DNA from 4 places in the Micromonospora sp. ATA51 genome. Region 3 is predicted to be linked to each of the others. Evidence: riboswitches for the same ligand, from Rfam matches in the RefSeq annotation. Region 3 holds a riboswitch; each other region holds the start of a gene.
What was found. A riboswitch is a leader RNA that binds a small molecule or an ion and turns the genes downstream of it on or off. The one in region 3 is predicted to bind cyclic di-AMP.
Positions count from the first base shown of each region.

Region 1: it holds a riboswitch for cyclic di-AMP, as region 3 does, so the genes downstream of both, JNW87_RS00940 (NlpC/P60 family protein) here and JNW87_RS25675 (hypothetical protein) in region 3, are expected to answer to the same signal.
Region 2: it holds a riboswitch for cyclic di-AMP, as region 3 does, so the genes downstream of both, JNW87_RS10055 (NlpC/P60 family protein) here and JNW87_RS25675 (hypothetical protein) in region 3, are expected to answer to the same signal.
Region 4: it holds a riboswitch for cyclic di-AMP, as region 3 does, so the genes downstream of both, JNW87_RS06660 (transglycosylase family protein) here and JNW87_RS25675 (hypothetical protein) in region 3, are expected to answer to the same signal.

Region 1 is NZ_JAEVHJ010000002.1:61,757-66,962, reverse strand. It holds gene JNW87_RS00955 (VanZ family protein) at 1-192, shown strand, start outside; gene JNW87_RS00950 (response regulator transcription factor) at 251-967, shown strand; gene JNW87_RS00945 (HAMP domain-containing sensor histidine kinase) at 960-2,039, shown strand; gene JNW87_RS00940 (NlpC/P60 family protein) at 2,231-3,367, opposite strand; cyclic di-AMP (ydaO/yuaA leader) riboswitch at 3,369-3,519, opposite strand; gene JNW87_RS00935 (SDR family oxidoreductase) at 3,823-4,587, opposite strand; gene JNW87_RS00930 (helix-turn-helix transcriptional regulator) at 4,687-5,206, shown strand, end outside.
Region 2 is NZ_JAEVHJ010000042.1:19,216-24,421, reverse strand. It holds gene JNW87_RS10065 (C40 family peptidase) at 1-114, shown strand, start outside; gene JNW87_RS10060 (N-acetylmuramoyl-L-alanine amidase) at 178-2,052, opposite strand; cyclic di-AMP (ydaO/yuaA leader) riboswitch at 2,445-2,580, shown strand; gene JNW87_RS10055 (NlpC/P60 family protein) at 2,642-3,628, shown strand; gene dcd (dCTP deaminase) at 3,672-4,250, opposite strand; gene JNW87_RS10045 (pyridoxamine 5'-phosphate oxidase family protein) at 4,350-4,910, shown strand; partial or broken gene JNW87_RS10040 (zinc metalloprotease) at 4,988-5,206, opposite strand, start outside.
Region 3 is NZ_JAEVHJ010000203.1:1,460-6,665, forward strand. It holds gene JNW87_RS25665 (MarR family winged helix-turn-helix transcriptional regulator) at 129-458, opposite strand; gene JNW87_RS25670 (carbonic anhydrase) at 688-1,353, shown strand; gene JNW87_RS25675 (hypothetical protein) at 1,437-2,459, opposite strand; cyclic di-AMP (ydaO/yuaA leader) riboswitch at 2,464-2,594, opposite strand; gene JNW87_RS25680 (YibE/F family protein) at 2,749-4,080, opposite strand; gene JNW87_RS25685 (hypothetical protein) at 4,293-4,742, shown strand; gene JNW87_RS40830 (hypothetical protein) at 4,845-5,030, shown strand; gene JNW87_RS25690 (DUF305 domain-containing protein) at 5,042-5,206, shown strand, end outside.
Region 4 is NZ_JAEVHJ010000024.1:461-5,666, reverse strand. It holds partial or broken gene JNW87_RS06670 (glycoside hydrolase family 3 protein) at 99-988, shown strand; gene JNW87_RS06665 (glycoside hydrolase family 3 C-terminal domain-containing protein) at 989-1,771, shown strand; cyclic di-AMP (ydaO/yuaA leader) riboswitch at 1,948-2,122, shown strand; gene JNW87_RS06660 (transglycosylase family protein) at 2,120-2,788, shown strand; gene JNW87_RS06655 (YbaB/EbfC family nucleoid-associated protein) at 2,966-3,403, shown strand; gene JNW87_RS06650 (DUF899 family protein) at 3,471-3,746, shown strand; partial or broken gene JNW87_RS06645 (M4 family metallopeptidase) at 3,733-5,206, opposite strand, start outside.

The DNA.
Region 1 (5,206 bases), on a different contig from region 3:
GGGGCAGGCTGTTCGGTCCTGGTCGAAACCGCGCAGTACGTCCTGCGGCTGGACCGGGTGTCCTCCGTGGATGACGTACTGGTCAACGCCGCCGGCGCCGTGCTGGCCGCGCTGGCGTCGCGCCACTGGTGGCGCACTACGGCGGAGGTGCCGTCGGACCAGCCTCGCCCCGCGCCGGCATCGGCAGGCTGAGGCGCGTGTCCGGTATGCACCCGTCGGCGATAGTTTGTGCTGACAATAGGCTTCAGGCATGCGCGTACTGATCGTGGAGGACGAGCCCTACCTGGCCGAAGCGGTTCGTGACGGTCTGCGGCTGGAGGCGATTGCCGCCGACATCGCCGGCGACGGCGACTGCGCCCTGGAACTGCTCAGCGTCAACTCCTACGACCTCGCGGTCCTCGACCGCGACATCCCCGGCCCCTCCGGCGACGAGGTCGCCCGGCGCATCGTCGCCTCCGGCAGCGGCATCCCGATCCTCATGCTCACCGCTGCCGACCGGATCGACGACAAGGCTTCCGGGTTCGAGCTCGGCGCCGACGACTACCTCACCAAACCGTTCGAGCTGCGGGAGCTCGTCCTGCGGCTGAGGGCGCTCGACCGCAGACGCGCGTACGCCCGGCCCCCGGTCCGCGAGATCGCGGGCCTGCGGCTCGACCCCTTCCGTCGGGAGGTCTTCCGCGACGGACGCTACGTCGCGCTCACCCGCAAACAGTTCGCCGTGCTGGAAGTCCTCGTCGCCGCCGAGGGCGGGGTCGTCAGCGCCGAGGAGCTGCTGGAACGGGCCTGGGACGAGAACGCCAACCCCCTCACCAACGCCGTGCGCATCACCGTCTCCGCACTGCGCAAACGGCTCGGCGAACCATGGATCATCGCCACCGTTCCCGGCGTCGGCTACCGGATCGACACGGGTATGAACACGATCGCCCCTGGCAGGGACACCACCGCCCCCGGCAGTACGCATGCATAGACGCCCAGGGCTCAGCGCCCGACTGAAACTCACCCTCAGCTACGCCGGGTTCCTCGCCGTCGCCGGCGCCCTCCTGCTGGCCGTGGTGTGGGGGTTCCTGCTGCGCTACGTACCCGACACCTCCCAGGGCCTTCTCGGGATCTCGCCCAACCGCTACCTCCTTGTGCACACCTTCGCCCCCGCCGCGGCCGTAGCGATGGTCTTCCTGCTCATGTTCGGGCTCGTCGGGGGATGGACCCTCGCCGGCCGGATGCTCGCACCACTCACACAGATCACGGATGCGGCACGGATGGCCGGGAGGGGGTCGCTGTCCCACCGGATCCGTATGAAGGGCCGCCAGGACGAATTCCGTGAACTCTCCGACGCGTTCGACTCGATGCTCGAACAACTCGAGTCCCACGTCGCCGAGAAGCAGAGGTTCGCCGCGAACGCCTCCCACGAACTGCGCACCCCGCTGGCGATCTCGCGGACGCTCCTGGACGTCGCCCGCCAGGACCCCACGCGAGTCCGGGGCGAACTCATCGAACGCCTGCACGTCGTCAACAAGCGGGCGATCGACCTCACCGAGGCCCTCCTGCTGCTCAGCCGCGGCGACCGCGGAAACTTCACCCGCGAGAGCGTCGACCTCTCCCTCATCGCCGAAGAAGCCGCCGAAACGCTGCTTCCCCTCGCCGAACAGCGCCGGATCACGCTGGACGTCACCGGCGGGGCGGCCCAGACCAGCGGCTCCGCCGAGCTCCTGTTGCGGATGGTGACCAACCTCGTCCAGAACGCCGTCGTCCACAACCTCCCCGCTGACGGCACCGTGACGGTCCACACCGAGGCGCACGGCGACACGAGCGTGCTGCAGGTCGAGAACACGGGTCGTCGGCTCCCACCAGAACTGATACCGACCCTCACCGAACCCTTCCAGCGCGGAACGGAACGCGTACACACCGACGAACACGCCGGCGTCGGCCTCGGCCTGGCCATCGTGCACAGCATCGTCCGCGCCCACGACGGGACCCTCGACCTCGTCCCCAGCCCCGTCGGCGGTCTCCTCGTCACGGTCCGGCTGCCCGGCACGCCGTAGGCATCGTCCCCGAGCGGGGCCCCGTTCAGCCTGGCGCCGTTCTTGGCGATCAGGCCGGGCGCCAGCACCGACCTCCAGAGTGACGCCCCGGAGCCGGAGCACCGCCAGCGGGCTCGTTGCCCACATCCGCGGCGGCATGATCTTGAGAAAGCGTCATCGAGGTTGAGAACCTACAGCTCGGGACCGGACGGTCAGCCGGGGCGGCGAGCACCGCTGTACGGCATATCCGCCAGCTGGGCCATTCGGACCACGTCCCCGGTATGCGGGGCGTGGACGATCAGTCCGTTGCCGACGTAGATGCCCACGTGATGGTGATCGGAGTAGAAGAAGACGAGGTCACCCGTGCGAAGGTTTGCTCTGCTCACCGCCACACCTGCGGTCCATTGAGAACCTGTGTAATGGGTCAGCTGCACCCCGGCGGAGGCCCACGCGTACTGGGTCAGGCCGGAGCAGTCGAACGAGTCGGGACCGTCGGCCGCCCACACGTACGGCTCGCCGATCTGATTGCACGCGGTTTTCGCCGCGACGCCGCCGCTTCCCGTGATGGGGACGGCGGGACACTTCCCACCGATGAACAGCGAACTGGTCGACGTGATGGGTGAGCTGCTGCTCGCGGTGGCGGCTGTCTGCGCGGCGGCTGCGGCTCTGGCCGCCGCGGCGTCCGCGGCCGCCTTGGCCGTTGCGGTCGCCTCCGCGGCGGCGACCTGTCTGTGTAGCGCATCCAGCCGCTTGATCTCGGCGTCGATGGCCTTCTTGCGAGCCGCCAGCTGGGCCTGCTGGCGCTGCTGTATCGCGATCAGCGCGTCAACCTTCTCCTTGTCGGCGTCGTAGCTCGCCTGCTGGGCCGACAGCCGGGTGATCTGTCGCTGCTCCGAATTTGCCACCTGATTCACGAGCGCGAGCTGATCCCCCAACGCGATCGGCGGCGAGCCGCGGGACAGCAGGGCGTTGAATGTGGAAAGCGATTTTTCCTGCTTGTAGTACCCCGTCACAATCTCCTGGACCCGGGTCCTGCTGATCTCCACCGACTTGCCGAGCGGCTCGATCCTCCGGCTCAGTTCGGCCGACCTCCGCTGGTCCACGGCCAGTTCCGACCGGACCTTGTTGTACTGCTCGATGACGGGTTCGAGCTTTTGCCACGCCGCATCGATCTGCTGCTGCACATCGGCGGCCGACGGTGCGGCGTGGGCGGGGGCCGCTGGCCCGACGGCCACCATGGCCGCCGCCGCGACGGCGAGGATTCTGGTGAACAGACGCGATCCGGCGGGCCGGGTGCGCACGGGTGGCAACGGCTTCGGCTCCTTCCACTCGAGGCCGACGCACCCCACGTGCACCGACCTCGACCGCCTGCCGGGTTAGCTGACGGGTTCGGGCGTGGAAGGCGCCCTACCGCTGATGCGGATTCACCCCGAAACCTGCGGTGGTTCCCCGGCTCGCCTGGCGACGCCAGTGACGTCCAGCGACTCGGCGGTGGCCGTCCCGGGGCACTCCAGGTGGAGACCGACATCCGGAACGGACGCTGACCAACATTAGTGAGGACGGCCCGGAGAAATCAACGAGCCGGTGACGCCAATTCCCTGCGCTGTCAAGCGGGCACATTGGGTGCCGGAATTGTGCGTACGTAAGACTCCGCTAATCGGATTCTTAATCTTTCCTAATCTTGGCCTTCAACCTGCGCGCTATTTTTCTTCGGCAACCCTCAGGTGACGCTTGACCGTTTCCCGACGTCATGGCGGCTCCATGGTCCCGTAAGCGAGCCACCCGCCGCCGGGGCCGGCCGAGACTACTTCCCGTGGGGGTCGGACGCGTTGAGCGTCGCGACGACCTGGTCGTAGTCGCCGCGCGCCTCGCCGTAGCGGAGGAACTTCACCCGCTCGACCTGGATCTCCTTCGCGTCGGGCTGCGACTCGAGCAGCGCGACGACCTCCGCCACGAACTCGTCCAGCGGCACCCCGTACTCGCTGGTCTCCTGCCCGGGCAGCAGCGCGGTGCGGACGGCCGGCGGTTCGAGCTCCACGATCTTCACGGTCGTGTCCGCGAGCTGCAGCCGGATCGACTCGCTGAGCATGTGGATCGCGGCCTTCGACGCGTTGTAGCTCGGGGTGACCTTGAGCGGCGCGAACGCGAGGCCCGAGGAGACGGTGACGATGGTGGCGTCCGGCTGCGCCTGCAGGTGCTCGATGAACGCGGCGATGAGGCGGATCGGGCCGAGCACGTTGGTCGTCAGCACCGCCTCGGCCGAGGCGAGGAACGATTCCGGCTTGTGCCAGTCCTCGATGCGCATGATGCCGGCCATCGTGACGAGGACATTCAGGTCCGGGTGCTTCGCCAGCACCTCCTTCGCGGCGGCGTCGATGCTCGCGGCGCTCGTCGTGTCGATCGCCACGGTGTCGATGTCGGGTTGCTCCGCGGCGATCTGCTCGAGCAGGTCGGTGCGCCGACCGCCGACGATGACCGTGTTGCCCTTGGCCCGCAGCTCGAGCGCCAGGGCGAGACCGATCCCGCTCGTGGAGCCGGGGATGAAGATGGTGTTTCCGGAGATGTTCATGCACCGAGCTTCGCCGTCGTCCCGGGTTCGGGGCAGAGACCGGTCATCGGGGGATCCGCAATCCCTGGTTCGCGCCCGCCGCAGCCGGATACTGGGATCATGGATCGTGCAGCACTGGCCGATTTCCTGCGCCGCCGCCGCGAGGCGCTGCAGCCCGGGGACGTCGGGCTGGCTGCGGGCGCGCGCCGGCGTGCACCGGGCCTGCGCCGTGAGGAGGTCGCTGCCCTCGCCGCGATGTCGACCGACTACTACACCCGGCTCGAACAGCAGCGCGGCCCGCAGCCGAGCGCGCAGATGCTCGCGTCGCTCGCCCGGGCGCTGCGGCTGACGAAGGACGAACGCGACTACCTGTTCCGGGTGGCGGGGCACAACGCCCCGGCAGTCGTGTCCGCGGCGACGCACGTCGCCCCGGCGCTGCTGCGCGTGCTGGACCGGCTCGACGACACCCCGGCGCTCATCCTGTCCAACCTCGGCGAGACGCTCGTGCAGAACCGGATGGCCGCAGCCCTGCTCGGCGACAAGTCGGGCTACACGGGCCTCGCCCGCAGCGAGATCTACCGGTGGTTCACGGCTCCCGCGGAGCGGCTGCGCTACCCCGAGGAGGACCGCGACCGGCAGA
Region 2 (5,206 bases), on a different contig from region 3:
GTCGGCCTGTACCTCGGCAACGGCCTGATGGTGCACGCGCCACGGACCGGCAAGCCGGTCCAGGTGAGCCAGGTCAACTACATGCCGGTGGCCGGCTACCGCCGAGTCACCTGATCCGATCCGACGACAAGGCCCCCGGTCGAGCTGACCGGGGGCCTTCGTCGTCGGATGCGGTGGCTACTGCGGCGCGCCCACCGCGGCCGGCAGGATCAGCACGTCGTCCAGGTTCGCGAACATCACCCGGTGGCCGAACTGGATCTGCACGTACTGGTTCTCGCCCCGGACCACCGTCCGGTCGCCGGGGGCGGAGCCGTCGAACGAGACCGCCCGGTAGTACTCGCCCGGGAGGACGCCGCCGAGCGCGTACCGCTGGCCCGCCGCGAAGGTGTACTGCAGCGGCGAGATGCCCTGGTACGGGATGGTGGCCGGGTAGGCGGCCCGCTCGGGGTAGGCCCGCCCGTACACCGGGATCGTGGTCTTGCCCGGCTTGGGCGTCACCACGAAGCCCTGCGCCCACTTCGCGGTGGGCGCGGCGGACGGGTTGAAGAACCAGGCCTTCTGGCCGAGGTACCAGATCGCGGTCCAGTCACCCTGGACGTCCGCGAGGGCGTACGTCTGGCCGGCCGAGGCTCGGGCGCCGTGGTCGGAGATGTACATGGTGTCCGGGGTGCCGTTCGGCCGCAGGCCACGGTCGTTGACCAGCGGGGCGAGCTCGCTCGGCCCGGTGCGCAGCACGACCGAGGAGGAGCCGCGCAGCGGGCACGGCGCGGCGGGCGGCGTCGGCTTCGGCACGCCCGGCGGCTGCTGGTTGCAGCCGATGAACGCCGGCTGGTTGCTGGCGTAGTCCGGGTCGATGGTGACCAGGCCGGTGTGCGGGGTGCCGGTGCCCTGGAACGGCGCCTTCATCAGGTCGAAGTAGTGCGACCAGTCCCAGTACGGTCCCGGGTCCCAGTGCATGCCGGCCACGGTCCCGGCGGTGGTGCCGGGGACGTTGTCGTGGCCGAGGATGTGCTGCCGGTCCAGCGGGATCTGGAACCGCAGCGCCAGGTGCCGGACCAGCTTGGCCGAGGTCCGGTACATCGCCTCGGTGTACCAGGTGCCGTGGCCGGCGAAGCCCTCGTGCTCGATGCCGATGGACTTGGCGTTGACGTACCAGTTGCCGGCGTGCCAGCCGACGTCCTTCGCCTTGATGTGCTGGGCGACGTAGCCGTCCACCGAGCGCAGCGTGTAGTGCCAGCCCAGGTAGGTCTTGTCCTTGACCAGGTTCACGCTCGGGCCGAAGTAGCCCTCGGTGTCGTGGATGACGATGTACTCGATCTTCTGCTGCGCCGGCCGGTTGCCGAGGTCGTGGTTGCCGTAGGTCACCTCGCCGGTCTTCGGGACGACGTACTCCGCGTACGGCGCGGGGATCCACTCGCAGGCGAGGCGGACCGGGCACTCCAGGCCGTCCGGGCGCTCCGCGCGGCGCAGCCCGAGCCGGTGCAGCCCGGACTCGTCGGGGGTCACCTGGCGCGCGGTGAGGGTCACCCGCTGGCCGTCGTCGGTGGTCCGGCTGGCCCCGATGCTGATCTGGTCGTACACCTCGTCGGCGAAGGCCGCCGCCGCGTCCTCGGTGTCCGCGCCGGAGTACCGGGCCACCGCGCCGTACCAGGCCGCCGGGTCGCTGTCGGCGCCGACCGGCGCGGCCAGTTCCTTCTGGTACGACGCGAGCAGCGCCGCCCCGCCGCGGATGTTGGCGGTGGCGTCGGTGCGCAGCGTCTCCTCGGCCACGCCGGTGAGCGCGGCGGCGGCGTCGAGGGTCTGCAGGGACGCCTGCGGCAGGTCGTCGCCGGTCGCCTCGGCGGCGGCCGACGTGTCGACCACCAGCGGCCGGGCGTCGTCGCCCCGGGGGTCCTCGTTCTCGTCGACGTGTGAGCTGCCGGGGGTCGAGGCGACCTGTTCGGCGTCGGTCAGGTGCATCGGCCCGTAGCCGCCGCTGGTGCTCGGCTGGCCGGGGTGGGTGTCCCAGCGGGACTCCAGGTACGACACGCCGAGCAGGACGCTCTCCGGCACGCCGTACTCGGCCGCCGCGGCGGCGTACTGCTGCTGGCGGTCGGCGACCCGGCGGCCAGGGGCTCGGCGGCGACGGGTCCGGTGCTGAGAAGGGCGGTCGCCGCAGCCACGGCGGTGGCGAGCAGAACTCGTCTGCTCGGCGGCAAGGGTGGACGGAGCATCGAACCTCCAGGTCGGGCGGAAGTCACTGCGTGCTCACCCTCACCCCACCCATGGCGTTGGGTCAATACCTTTCCCCACAGTGATGTTGAGTGAAGGAAACCTTCACCAGCGCGGCCCATGCGAATTCGGGTACGGAGTGTCACGGCGCCCCGGGTTGCGGATTGATAACGGCGCTCTCTACTCTGGTCAATCGTCGACCGGAATGTGCATCGCCCAACCCGGGTGGTGACGGTCCGACACCGCCGAGTCGCCTCCGGGCGAGCCGGGGACCCAGTTACCTGGGGTGAATCCGCAGCACTGCGGTAGGGCGGCTCCCTTCCCGTCCGAACCCGTCAGCTAACCCGGTAGGCGGCCAGCGAAGAAGGAGTCAGGAAGCCCGGTGGCACACCATGCCCCGCGGCGACCGTCGGTCCGGTCGAACGACCGGATGACGGCTGCGCCGCGTCCACGCTGGTCCCGCTTCACCACCGCCCTCGCCGCCCTGGCCGGTACCGCCGTCATCCTGACCGGCGGCGCCACGGCGGCTCACGCCGACCCGTCGGTCGCCGAGATCGAGCGCCAGATCGACCAGGACTGGAACAAGCTCGAACCGATCATCGAGCAGCACAACGCCACCCGTCAGGACCTCGCCGCCAAGCGGAAGCAGGCCGAGGCCCTGGCCAAGCAGATCGCCCCGTTGCAGCTCCAGGTCGACCTCGCCATGGGTCAGGTCGGCGGCCTCGCCGCCGACGCCTACAAGGGCGACAACCTGTCGACGGTGAACGCGCTACTGGGCAGCCGGTCGCCGAGCGACGTGGTCACGAGCCTCGAACTGCTCGACCGCTTCGCCCACCGCCAGCAGCAGCAGGTACGCAACGTCGTCGAACTCCGCGACGAGCTGGCCGCCAAGAAGAAGCCGCTCGACGAGATGGTCGCCCAGCTGACCCGGACCGAGGCCCAGCTCGCGGCGAAGAAGAAGCAGATCAACGCCGAGATCGCCAAGCTGGACAAGCTCCGCCTCAAGATCTACGGCAGCGGTGGCGGCGGCCCGCTGCGGCCCGCGCCCTGCCCGTCCGGCTACCCGGGCGGCCCCGCCGGGGTCGCGGTCAAGTTCGCCTGCGCCCAGATCGGCAAGATCTACGTCTGGGGCGCCGCCGGCCCGGACCACTACGACTGCTCCGGCCTGACCATGGCCGCCTGGGCCAAGGCCGGCGTCTCGCTGCCGCACAACGCCCGGCAGCAGCACGACGTCACCCGCCGGATCAGCCGGAGCGAGCTACGCGCCGGTGACCTGGTCTTCTACTACAGCGACCTGCACCACGTCGGCATGTACGTCGGCGGCGGCTGGGTGGTGCACGCCTCCCAGTCCGGCAAGCCGATCACGATGAAACGCGTCGACGACGGCCAGATCAACAGCTACGGCCGACCGGGCTGATCCACCGGCAGGGGCTCTCGCGTGGCGGGGGCCTCTTCCGCGATCAGCGGGTCGGCCAGGTGCGCCAGTTCTGCCAGGACCGGCTCGGCGTCGGACCGCGCTGCCCCTGGTAGCGCGAGCCGTAGACGGCCGAGCCGTACGGGTGCTCGGCCGGCGAGGAGAGCCGGAAGATGCAGAGCTGCCCGATCTTCATCCCGGGCCAGAGGGTGATCGGCAGGTTCGCCACGTTGGAGAGCTCCAGCGTGACGTGGCCGGAGAAGCCCGGGTCGATGAAGCCGGCGGTGGAGTGGGTGAGCAGCCCGAGCCGGCCCAGTGAGCTCTTCCCTTCGAGGCGGCCGGCGAGCTGGTCGCCCAGCGAGATCACCTCCAGCGTCGAGGCGAGCACGAACTCACCCGGGTGCAGCACGAACGGCTCGCCCTCCGGCACCTCGACCATCGAGGTCAGGTCGTCCTGCTGGACCGACGGGTCGATGTGCGTGTAGAGGTGGTTGTTGAACACCCGGAAGAGCTTGTCCAGGCGTACGTCGATGCTGGACGGTTGCACCAGCGTGGGCTCGAACGGCTCCAGCGCGAGCGTGCCCGCCTTGATCTCGCTGACGAGGTCGCGGTCGGAGAGCAGCATCGGAACACCATAGCGAGCACGGCGCCGAGCGCCGTCACCGGAGCGGGTGACCTGCGTGTCGGGCTGCGCGTTCGTACGTGTGTTCGATAGAATGTCCGCATGGCTTCCTGGTCCGAATTCGCCGCCGACGAGCCGCGCCTCGCCGACGAGATCCGCCTTCTCATGCAGCAGTACGGGCCGGGCTTCGGCTATCTCGCCACGGTCCGCGCCGACGGCGGCCCCCGGGTCCACCCGGTCTCGCCGGTCATCACCGACGAGGGGCTCTTCTGCTTCGTCATCGACTCGCCGAAACGCCGTGACCTCGAACGCGACGGCCGTTACGCGCTGCATTCGTTCCCGCCCGAGGAGAGCGACGACGAGGCGTACGTGGCGGGCCGCGCCCGACCTGTCACCGACCAGGCCCGGGTGGCCCGGGTCGCCGAGATCGGCCGGGCCGCGCCACAGGTCGACTGGCGGCTGTTCGAGTTCACGATCGACGTCGCCATGCTCACCCGTCGCGGGCAGAGCGAGGCGACGAGCCGCGGCGGCGGGCAACCGGCCGTTGAGGTCTGGCTCGACCCGCGGGCGGCGCATCTGGCTGGCGACGCGGCGGGCGTACCCGATCAGCGGCCGGCCCGGCGCGGACGGCACGGCTTCGACACCCGCCGGACGGCGGCCTGACCCTGGCCGAGGCCCCGTGAATGCGGTGGTGCCGGCCCCGTCGTGAGACGGAGCCGGCACCGGCGTCTGCTGGGGTGTTACGCCGCGCGGTAGGCGTTCCACGCGGTCAGCATGCGGCTCGCCTGGCCAGGGGTGAACTGGTACATGCACGAGTCGTAGGTGTAGTCCATGAAGTTGGTGATCGGGTCCAGGCCGGCCGTGGCGCAGGTGTCCCGCCCGGTCGGGCACTGGAACGCCGGCGACGACTCCGCCGGGGTGTCGCTGACGCTGTCACCCGAGCCGGAGCACCCGCCCTG
Region 3 (5,206 bases):
GCGCAAAGTCGTTCCGTCCGGCCGCAAGCTGTCGCGCACGCGGTGAGATTACCGTCGTCGTGCCCGTCGCGCGGTGACGGGCGGGCCCGCCCGACCGCGGCCCGCCGCCGTGTCGCCGCGCGGCCGGCTCAGGAGCCGGTGGCGGGTTCGGCGGTGAAGAGGGCGAGCAGGGCGCCGACCTGCTGGTCGGCCTCGGCGGGGTGGCGGAAGTGGCCGCTCGGGTTGATCGTGTACTCGTTGCGCCGGCCCACCCGGGTGCGGCGCAGGTAGCCGCCCGCCTCCAGGTCGGCGACGATGGCCTGGGCGGCCCGTTCGGTCACCCCCACCTCGTCGGCGACGTCGCGCAGCCGGGCGGTGGGGTTTCGCGCGATGGCCAGCAGCACGTGCCCGTGGTTGGTGAGGAATGTCCAGTTCCGGCTGCTCCCGTTCTGGCCTGCTGTCGTCGCCATGTGCGTCATCGTATGGCCCTTCGTTCGCGTTTCCGGCCCTGCCCTCGCCCCGGCGAGGCGGGGCGGTCCCGGCCGTGGTGGCCGCACTCGTCCCGCGGTCAAGTCCCAGTCAACGTATGAAATCCGTATCACGTAAATCTTGACGTGCCTTCGGCTGCGTGTGACGGTTGGGGCCGAGGCCGCCTGCGCCGCCGGCCCGGCTGACCAGGTCGTTTCGCGCGAGGACGAGGTGAGGGAATTGACCCCGACCACTCCGGAGCAGGCACTCGCCGAGTTGCACGCCGGGAACCGGCGGTTCGTCACGGGCGTTCCGCGCCACCCCAACCAGGATGCCGGCCACCGGGCGGCGGTCGCCGACGGCCAGCACCCCTTCGCGGTGATCGTCGGCTGCTCCGACTCCCGCCTCGCCGCCGAGATCATCTTCGACCGCGGCCTGGGCGACCTCTTCGTGGTCCGGACCGCCGGCCACACGACGGGTCCCGAGGTGCTCGGCAGCGTCGAGTACGCCCTGACGGTGCTCGGCACCCCGCTGGTGCTGGTGCTCGGGCACGACTCCTGCGGCGCGGTGCAGGCCGCCAAGGAGGCGGTCACCACCGGCAGGACCCCCGCCGGGCACCTCGGCGCGGTGGTCGATGCCGTGGTGCCCAGCCTGCGCCGGGCGGCGGCGGAGGGCGTCGAGGACATCGACGGCATCGTCGACATCCACATCGCGCAGACCGTCGAGGCGCTGCTGGCCAGCTCCCCCGTCCTGGCCGGTGCGGTGGCCGCCGGGCGGTGCGCGGTGGTCGGCATGTCGTACCAGCTCGGCGCGGGCGAGGTGCGGACGGTGGCCACCGTTCCGGCGGGTGCGCCGACCAGGCCGCCCGCCCAGGTCGAGCACCCCACGCCCACCGCCGTCGGCTGACGCCGCGCCACCGGCACACGACGACCGAGGGGCCGTCCCGCGCGGTTCGGCGGGACGGCCCCTCGGCCGTGGTACGTCGTCGGTCAGAGCAGCGACATGTGCACGTGGTCGGTGTGGTTGGACGGCCCGCTGTAGGACTTCCAACCGGTCGCCGGGAACCAGATCTGCCGGTTCCAGATCACGTAGTAGATGCCGAGCCGGTCCGCGTTGCGGATCAGGAATGCGGCGACGTTGTTGCCGTACATCCGGGTGTCGTTGTTGTGCCAGGGGGCGAACCCGCTGTTCTGCAGCGACCAGTCGCAGGCCCGGCCCTTCGGGTGCTCCCACGGCCCGCCGGACCGGTAGCAGCCGGCGAAGCGGTTGAAGCCGGCCCGCCTCACCTCCTTGTACGCGTGCAGCGTGCGCGGCGTGATGCAGCCGGAGGTGGTGGGGTCGTTCTCGCTGCACGACTCCGGCTTCCAGTCCCCGTCGGCGGTGCGGCCGGGGCCGATCCGGGCGACCGGCGAGGTGGCCGAGACCAGGCCGCCGGTGAAGCCCTTCCCGCCGACCAGGGCGAGCGCCTTCTCCGTCTCGACTTTCTCCCGGGCCATCGCGTTCGTCAGCGTCTGCTGGGCGCGCACCTCGGCGTCGAGCGCCAGCTTGGCCTGTTCGGCGCGGTTCTTCGCCGCGTTGACCTCGGCCAGCTTCTGCGCGTTGACCATGTTCAGCTCGTCCAGGGCGGCGGCCCGCCGGACGAACGAGTCCGGGGCGTTGCTCTCCAGCAGCATGGCCACCGCGCCGATCCGGCCGGTCCGGTACGACTGTGCCGCGATCTGGGACACCTGCGGGCGCAGGGCGTCCAGCTGGTGCTGCGCCGCGCGTACCTCCAAGGCGAGCTGGAGCTGGCGCTGCCTCGACTTCGCCAGCTTGGTCTTCGCCTGCACGTAGTTGCGGTTGGCGGCCTCGATGGCGTCGGTGATGAGCTTCGGCTCGGCGTCCTCCTCGTGCCCCGAGGGGGTGGGGGGCGTCGTCGGCGCCGCGATCGCCGGCGCGGGGCCGGCGACGATGGTGAACGCGGTGAGCACGGCCACCACGGGGGTCAGCCAGCGGCGCAGGGGTGCCGTCACAGTGTTCCCTTCCGTCGACCGCCGACCGGGTTAGCTGACGGGTTCGGGGCGGAAGTGGCCCCTACCGCTGGCGCGGATTCACCCCATGTACCTGGTTCCCCGGTTCGCCGTACGGCGATTGGGCGGCGGTACCGCAGGCGCCGCTGCGCGCCTTCGGCGGTGACCGGCAGCGAGGTTACCCGAGAGTCCTCCCGAGGATCTACGTCCGGAAGCCGACTAAAAGCGGTAATTCGACGGCCAGCTCCGTGACCAGCATCGCGTTTGGCGCGGGCGGTCACGCTGCGCAGTTTCACCATGCGGTGTCCGTGCTCCTCCCCGGTCCGGTCCGGCCGCCGTGGGCGTCCCCGGTCGCGCCGCTGCGTGGTGCGCTGAGCGCCGCCAGCGCGGCGTCCGGCTCCGCGGGGGGACGGGACGCCGGCGCGGCGGGCTGCCCCGCGCCGCCCCGACCGGCGGTGGTCACCACGGCCGCCAGGCCGGTGGTGAGGGGTACGGCGGCGATCAGGCCGATCGTGGCCACCGCGCTGCGAACGATCTCCTGCGCCATGAACTCGCTGGTGAGGATCTCGCTCACCGGCCGCGAGTCGGCGACGAGCAGGAGCAGGAGCGGCAGCGAGGCGCCCGCGTACGCCAGCACGATGGTGTTGACCGTGGAGGCGATGTGGGCGCGGCCGACGCGGGTGGCCGCGCGGTAGAGCTGCAACCGGGACAGCCCCGGATTGGCGTGCGCCAGCTCGGTGACGGTGGCCGCCTGGGTGACCGTCACGTCGTCCAGCACGCCCAGCGAGCCGATGACGATGCCGGCCAGCAGCAGCCCGTGCAGGTCGACGTCCCGCTGGAACATCGACAGCGTGGTGGCGTCCTCGCTGCCGAATCCGGTCAGGTGGGTGGCGGCGGTGGCGAGCGTGCCGAGGACACCGGTCAGCACCAGGCTGCCGAGGGTGCCGAGAACCGCCACCGAGGTCTGCGCGGTGATCCCGTGGGTCAGGTACAGCACCACGAACATGATAAGCGCCGAGCCGACGATCGCCACCAGCAGCGGTGGCTGGCCGGCGCCGATCCCCGGCAGCACGAAGCCGAGCAGGATGGCGAAGCTCGCGACCAGGCCGCCGAGCGCGGCCAGCCCCCGCCAGCGGCCGAACGCGACGATGGCGACGGCGAACAGTGCCGCCAGCCACACCAGCGGCTTGCCCCGCTGGTGCTCGGCGATGTTGTAGCTCTTCGTCGCGGGGTCGGCCGGGTCCACCAGTTCCACCAGGACGATCCGGTCGCCGACCTCGACGGTGGGCGCGCCGGGGCCGACGGGAATCGGGGTCTCCACCTGGCGGCCGGCGTCCGGGCCCTGCTCGACCGCCACGCGGACGGTGCCGCAGGGCCCGGCGGAGCCACCCGGGGTGCCCTCCGGCACCTCCGCCGCCGGCGGGCACGGCTCGGTGACCACCCGGGTCACCGTGCCGTGGTAGCGCGGCACGTCGGCCGCGCGCTCCGGGGCCGGGGTGTCCCGGGGCCAGAGCACCAGGGCGGCGAGCACGCTGAGGACGAACAGCGGGACCACCGTGGCGACGAGGATCCGTCGTACGCCCGGCGGGGCGGCCGGAGCTGGACCGGTGTGGTCGGCGCCCATGGTGAGTCTCCCAACGGTTCTCAGGCGAGGTACGTGTCACCGGGCCGGTCGGTTCACCGGGCCGGGACAGGCGTCCGCCGGTGCGGCGGTCGCCGGGGCCGTCGCAGGGAATGCTAGTCAGGCCGACCGGCGGTCCCGCCGGGCGGCGCTCCGCGGCGCGGAGCGGGCCATTCCTCCCGACCGGTACGACCCGGCAGGTTAGCGTGGTCTCCGTGCGTACGGAGGCGGTGGTGACGCCCGGACGGTGGGTCCGGCTCCTGCTGCTGCTCAGCACGCTGGTCGGGCTCGCCGCCATGCACACCCTCGGCCACGGCGCGCACGCCTCCGGTGGGCACCGGGCGGGTCACGAGACGCAGCGCGCCGGGCACCACCTCGATCTTTCGGCGGTCCTCGCCGAGGCGGTCGCGACCGTCGCCGCGGCGGTGGCCGACTGCCCGGGTGACGGCTGCCACGCCCGCGCGCTCCCGCTGACCGGTCCCAAGGACGACCGGTCGGGGTGGAGCGTCTGCCTGGCGGTGCTCGGCGCGTTCGCCGTGGCGCTGCTGGTCGCCGTGCTGCTGCGGGCCGGTTCGCGGCCCGTCGGACGGCCGCCCGCGGATCGCCGCGACCCGCCTGCGGACCGCGGGCCCCGCCGCCCCGGCCCTTCGCACTGCGTCTGGTGACGGCGTCGGTGCTGCGCAGATAGGACGCCCGACGCGGGTGGCCGTCCGGTGACCCGCGTCCCGTGTCCGCTGCGTACGTTCCGACACCGAAAGGTCTTTCCTGTGTTCACTCGTACCATCGCGCGTCGTGCCGCCCTGGCCGGCGCGACCGCTCTCGCCGCGCTCGCCCTGGCGGCCTGCGGCGACGCCGACCACTCGACGTCCGGCTCCGGCCACAACATGCCGGGCATGGGCGGCGCCGGCACGCCCACCGTGGGCGCTCGGCATCGTTCGCCGAGGCCGACGTGATGTTCGCCCGGATGATGATCCCGCATCACCAGCAGGCCGTGGAGATGGCCGAGCTGGCCGACAGCCGGGCCGCCGACCCGGAGGTGAAGAAGCTGGCGGGGCAGATCAAGGCTGCCCAGGCGCCGGAGATCGCCACCATGAACGGCTGGCTCACTGCCTGGGGCGCGCCGGCGCCG
Region 4 (5,206 bases), on a different contig from region 3:
CCCTGGCCGTGCCCGCGCGCCCGGCCAACGCCGCCACCTACCCGTACCAGGACCCGACCCTGCCCGTCGCCACCCGCGTCGCCGACCTGCTCGCCCGGATGACCCTGGACGAGAAGATCGGCCAGATGACCCAGGCCGAGCGGGGCTCGGTGACCGCCGCCGACCTGACCACCTACCGGCTGGGCTCGATCCTCTCCAGTGGCGGCTCCGCGCCCTCGCCCAACACCGCCACCAGCTGGGCCGACATGTACGACGGCTTCCAGCGGGGCGCCCTCGCCACTCCGCTCGCCATTCCGATGATCTACGGGGTGGACGCGGTGCACGGGCACAACAACGTGGTCGCCGCGACCATCTTCCCGCACAACATCGGCCTCGGGGCGACCCGCGACCCGGCCCTGGTCCAGCAGATCGGCCAGGCGGTGGCCGAGGAGGTCTCCGGCACCGGTGTCGACTGGGACTTCGCGCCGTGCCTCTGCGTGGCCCGCGACGACCGCTGGGGCCGCACCTACGAATCGTTCGGCGAGACGCCGGACCTCCCCTCCAACATGACCACGCTGATCACCGGGCTCCAGGGCCCGTCACTCGGCGGGCCCACGTCAGTGCTGGCCACCGCCAAGCACTACCTCGGCGACGGGGGCACCGCGGGCGGCGACGACCAGGGCGACACCCAGCTGACCGAGGCCGAGTTGCGGACCGTCCACCTGCCACCGTTCCAGGCCGCGGTGCAGCGCGGCGTCGGGTCGTGATGATCTCGTACAGCAGCTGGAACGGCGTGAAGACGCACGGCAACCGGTACCTGATCACCACCGTCCTCAAGGGTGAGCTCGGCTTCACCGGCTTCGTCGTCTCCGACTGGAACGGCATCGACCAGATCGACGGCGCCGCCGGCTTCACCGCCGCCGAGGTCACCGCCGCGGTCAACGCCGGCATCGACATGGTGATGGTGCCCGCCGCCTGGAAGACCTTCATCAGCACCCTGCGTGCCGAGGTGCAGAACGGCCACGTGCCGCTGAGCCGGATCGACGACGCGAACCGGCGGATCCTGACCAAGAAGTTCGAGCTGGGCCTCTTCGAGCGGCCGTACACCGACCGGAGCTGGACCCCCACGGTCGGCAGTGTCAGCCACCGCGCGCTCGCCCGGCAGGCCGTCCGCGAGTCGCAGGTGCTGCTGAAGAACACCGGCAGCGTGCTGCCGCTGGCCCGGGCCGACAACAAGATCTTCGTGGCCGGCCGGAACGCGGACAACATCGGCAACCAGAGTGGCGGCTGGACCATCTCCTGGCAGGGTTCCTCCGGCAACATCACGCCGGGCACCACGATCCTGCAGGGCATCCGGGCCGCGGTCGGTCCGACCACGACGGTCACCTACAACCAGCGCGGCACCGGTATCGACGGCAGCTACCGGGCCGCGATCGCCGTCGTCGGCGAGACGCCGTACGCCGAGGGCCAGGGCGACCGGACCGGCAGCATGAGCCTGGACCGGGAGGACCTGCGCACCATCGCCACCCTGCGCAACGCCGGCGTGCCGGTGATCGTGGTGCTGGTGTCCGGCCGGCCGATGGACATCGCCACCGAGCTGCCCAGATGGGACGCGCTGCTGGCGTCCTGGCTGCCGGGCACCGAGGGTGCCGGCGTGGCCGACGTCCTCTTCGGCGCCGCGCCCACCGGGAAACTGCCGATGACCTGGATGAACTCGGTCAGCCAGCAGCCCATAAACGCCGGTGACGGGCAGGTTCCGCTCTTCGCCCAGGGCTACGGCCTGACGTACTGAACGGGTCCGCGGAGGCCGTCGGGCAGTCGACCCGGCGGCCTCCCTATTGCATGTTCGGGAGCGTCGCAACTCGGAAATCCCCGCCTTCGCTCGGCCGGGTGAAGAACTTCACAAGAAGTGGGCGATCGTCCGAAATCATTCCTAACGTCGTATCCGTTCGCGATCGCGGACACCACGGACCGGTAACGCCTAATTCCGCCGCCGGCCCCCGTGGTACCTGGACCTCAGGCGGGAGCGGGGGACCCACACGTTCCTCGGTGCTCGACACCTCGGGGTGAAGCCGCCGACCGGCGGCCGGGCTCCTCGGCCCGAACCCGACAGCTCACCTCGTCGGCGTGGAGGAAATCCATGGCAACTGAACACAGCGCACGTCACCGCCGGACCGGCCGCCGTCGGGTCGCCGTCGGGGCGCTCGTCGTCGGCGCGGCCACCGGTGCCGCCGCGATCCTCGGCCCGGCCGCGCCAGCCAGCGCGGCCAGCGTGAACTGGGACGCCATCGCCCAGTGCGAGTCCGGCGGCAACTGGCACATCAACACCGGCAACGGCTACTACGGTGGCCTGCAGTTCTCCAAGGGCACCTGGAACGGCTACGGCGGCCAGAAGTACGCCAGCCGGGCCGATCTGGCCAGCCGCGGCGAGCAGATCGCGATCGCCGAGAAGGTCCTCGACGGGCAGGGCATCGGTGCCTGGCCGGTCTGCGGCAAGAAGGGCGGCTCGACCAAGCGCTACTCCACCAGGGACTCCGGGTCGGCGTCCCGTTCGGACTCCGGCAGCAAGTCCAAGGCGGAGAAGCGCTCCTCGCGGAGCGAGCGGCCGACCACCCGCAGCCACCGGCGTACCGCGCCGGCCTCGGGCGGCTCGGGCACCTACGTGGTCAAGCCGGGCGACACGCTGTCGATGATCGCCGACGCGCGGGACCTGGCCGGCGGCTGGCACGCGCTGTACGAGCGCAACAAGCGCGTGGTCGGCGACGATCCGGGCCTGATCTTCCCGGGTCAGCGGCTGCGCCTGCGCTGACGTACCACCGGCTCCGGCCCACGGGCCGGAGCCGGCGCAGCGGACGAACGCCCGGCCGGAGCACCGGCCGGGCGATCGCCGTCCGGAATGGTGGACGGGACGCCGAGGTGGCGGGCGGGCCGAGTGGCGGATTGCTATCGTCACGGTGCTCGGAAAGGACGTGAAGAAAGCGCGGGTATGACCAACGAACCGTTCTCCGCGGCCGCGAGCCTGGATGAACTGCTGACCCGGACCCAGCAGGCGTTGTCGGCGATGCGCTCCCGGCCCGTCGAGCACCCCGACGGCGATGCGGAGGAACTGCTGCGCGCCGACGGCACGGCGGCCGACGGGCTGGTGCGAGCCGTGGTCGTCCAGGGTGGACGGCTGGAGTCCGTCACCGTCGACCCGCGGCTGTCGGCGGCGGGCGTCGAGGCCGTCTGCGGGCACATCGTGGTGGCCGTCAACGCCGCCCTCGCCGACCTCGAAGCCCAGGTCAGCGCCTCGGCACGGGCCGACGCGGACGCCCTGGCCGCGCGGCTCGGCGGCCTGCGGGAGCAGTCCAGGCGGCAGATGGAGATGTTCAGCCAGGCGATGGAACACGCCGCGGCCCGGCTGGGCGGCGGCCGGCCGGACTGACCCGCGCCGACCGACCGAGGCGCGCCCGGGCCGGCAGAATGTCGGTGCTCCGGTTCAGGATCCCGGCATGGAGAAACCGCGGATCGTGACGGCCGAAGAGTGCCAGCGGGAACGCGACGAGCTGCTCAAGGCCGAGAAGGAAGCCACCCGGGCGCTGGACGCGCTGGCCGCGCGGCGTCGTCGCCTCCCGATGGTCAAGTTCGACCACGGGTACGCGTTCGAGTCGCCGACCGGCAGGAAGAGGCTGCTCGACTTCTTCGAGGGGCGGCGACAGCTCGGCGAAGCGGTCGGTCGCCGGGAGGACGACGACCGACCGCTTTCCTTGATGATCAGCTCAGGTTGAGCGCGGTGTCGTCGATCACGAAGGACGTCTGCAGCGAGCTGTCCTCCACACCGCTGAACGAGATGGTCGCGGTGGTGCCGGCCAGCGACGAGACGTCGAAGGACTTCAGGACGTAGCCGGCGGCGGCGTTCACGTTGGAGTACGTCGCCAGGGTGGTGCTGCCGGCCTTGACGGTCAGCCTGTCGTAGACGGTGCTGCCCGACTCGGCCGTGTCGATGTGCAGGTAGAAGGAGAGCGTGGCCCGGCATCCGGCCGGGATGCTGACCGACTGCGACAGGGTGTCGGTGTGGGTCGAGCCGTACCCGTCGAGCCACGCCTTGTACGAACCGCTGCGCGCGGCCTGCCCGGTCGAGTTGGTGATGACCCCCGAGGTGGCGCTCCAGCCCACCGCACCGGACTCGAAGCCGGGGTTGGCCAGCTTCTGACCGGAGCAGCTGCCGGTGGGCGGCGGGGTGGTGCTGCCGCTGCAGGTCGGGTCACCGGCCTGCGCGGGCACGCTGACCGCGTCCCACGCGGCCTTGACCGTGTTGAACTCGGTGCAGCCGGTCGGGTAGAGGTTCTTCGCCGCCTGCAGCGTCCAGGTGCGGTACTTCAGGTACGACGAGGACGTCGTCTTCAGCAGCATCGCGTTGTACATGATCTTCATGGCCTGCTGGATGCCCAGGCCGGTCACGCTGCTGCCGTTGCAGGTCGAGCTGGCCGGCTGACCGTTGGTCGGGCTGCTGCCGTTGGCCAGCAGGTAGAACCAGTGATTGCCGGGTCCGGCCGCCGCGTGCACCTCGGTGCTGGGGATGCTGCTGGAGTAGCAGTTGGGGTCACCCAGCGCCGACGGGTTGTACATGTTGCGGATCGGACCGCTGCCGACCAGGTTGATCTTCTCGCCGACCAGGAAGTCCGGAGCGTCGTAGCTGGCGGGCTCGTTGGCGAACCACTCGGTCGCCGCGCCGAAGGTGTCGGCGACGAACTCCTGGGTTCCGTTGCCGGAGATGCCACCCGGGGTGTGGTCGTCGATGCCGTGGCCGATCTCGTGGGCGATCACGTCGATCGAACCGATCCACTGACCGGAGGTGTTCTTGCCGATCTGGACCTGGGTGCCGTCGTAGTAGGCGTTCTGGTCGTTCAGGCCCACCCGGATCGGCCAGGCGCCACCGCTGCCGTTCGCGCCGTTGCGGCCGAGCCACTGGGCGAGCATCTTGTGCTCGGTCTGGGCGCCGAACAGCGCGTCGACGCAGCCGGTCTCCTTGTTGGTGGCCGTGCCGTTGCCCCAGACGTCGTCCGAGCCGGAGAACGTCGTGTTGGTCGCGGCGTCCTGGCAGCTCTGGTTGGTGACGCCCGGGTCCTTCATCGAGTACGTGCTGCCCGACAGCGTGGTGTTGAGGGTCAGCGGGCTCGGCCCGTTCCACGCGCCGGTGCCGCTGCCGTGCACGACGTGCTCCTGCTTGCGCAGCACCTCGCCGGTC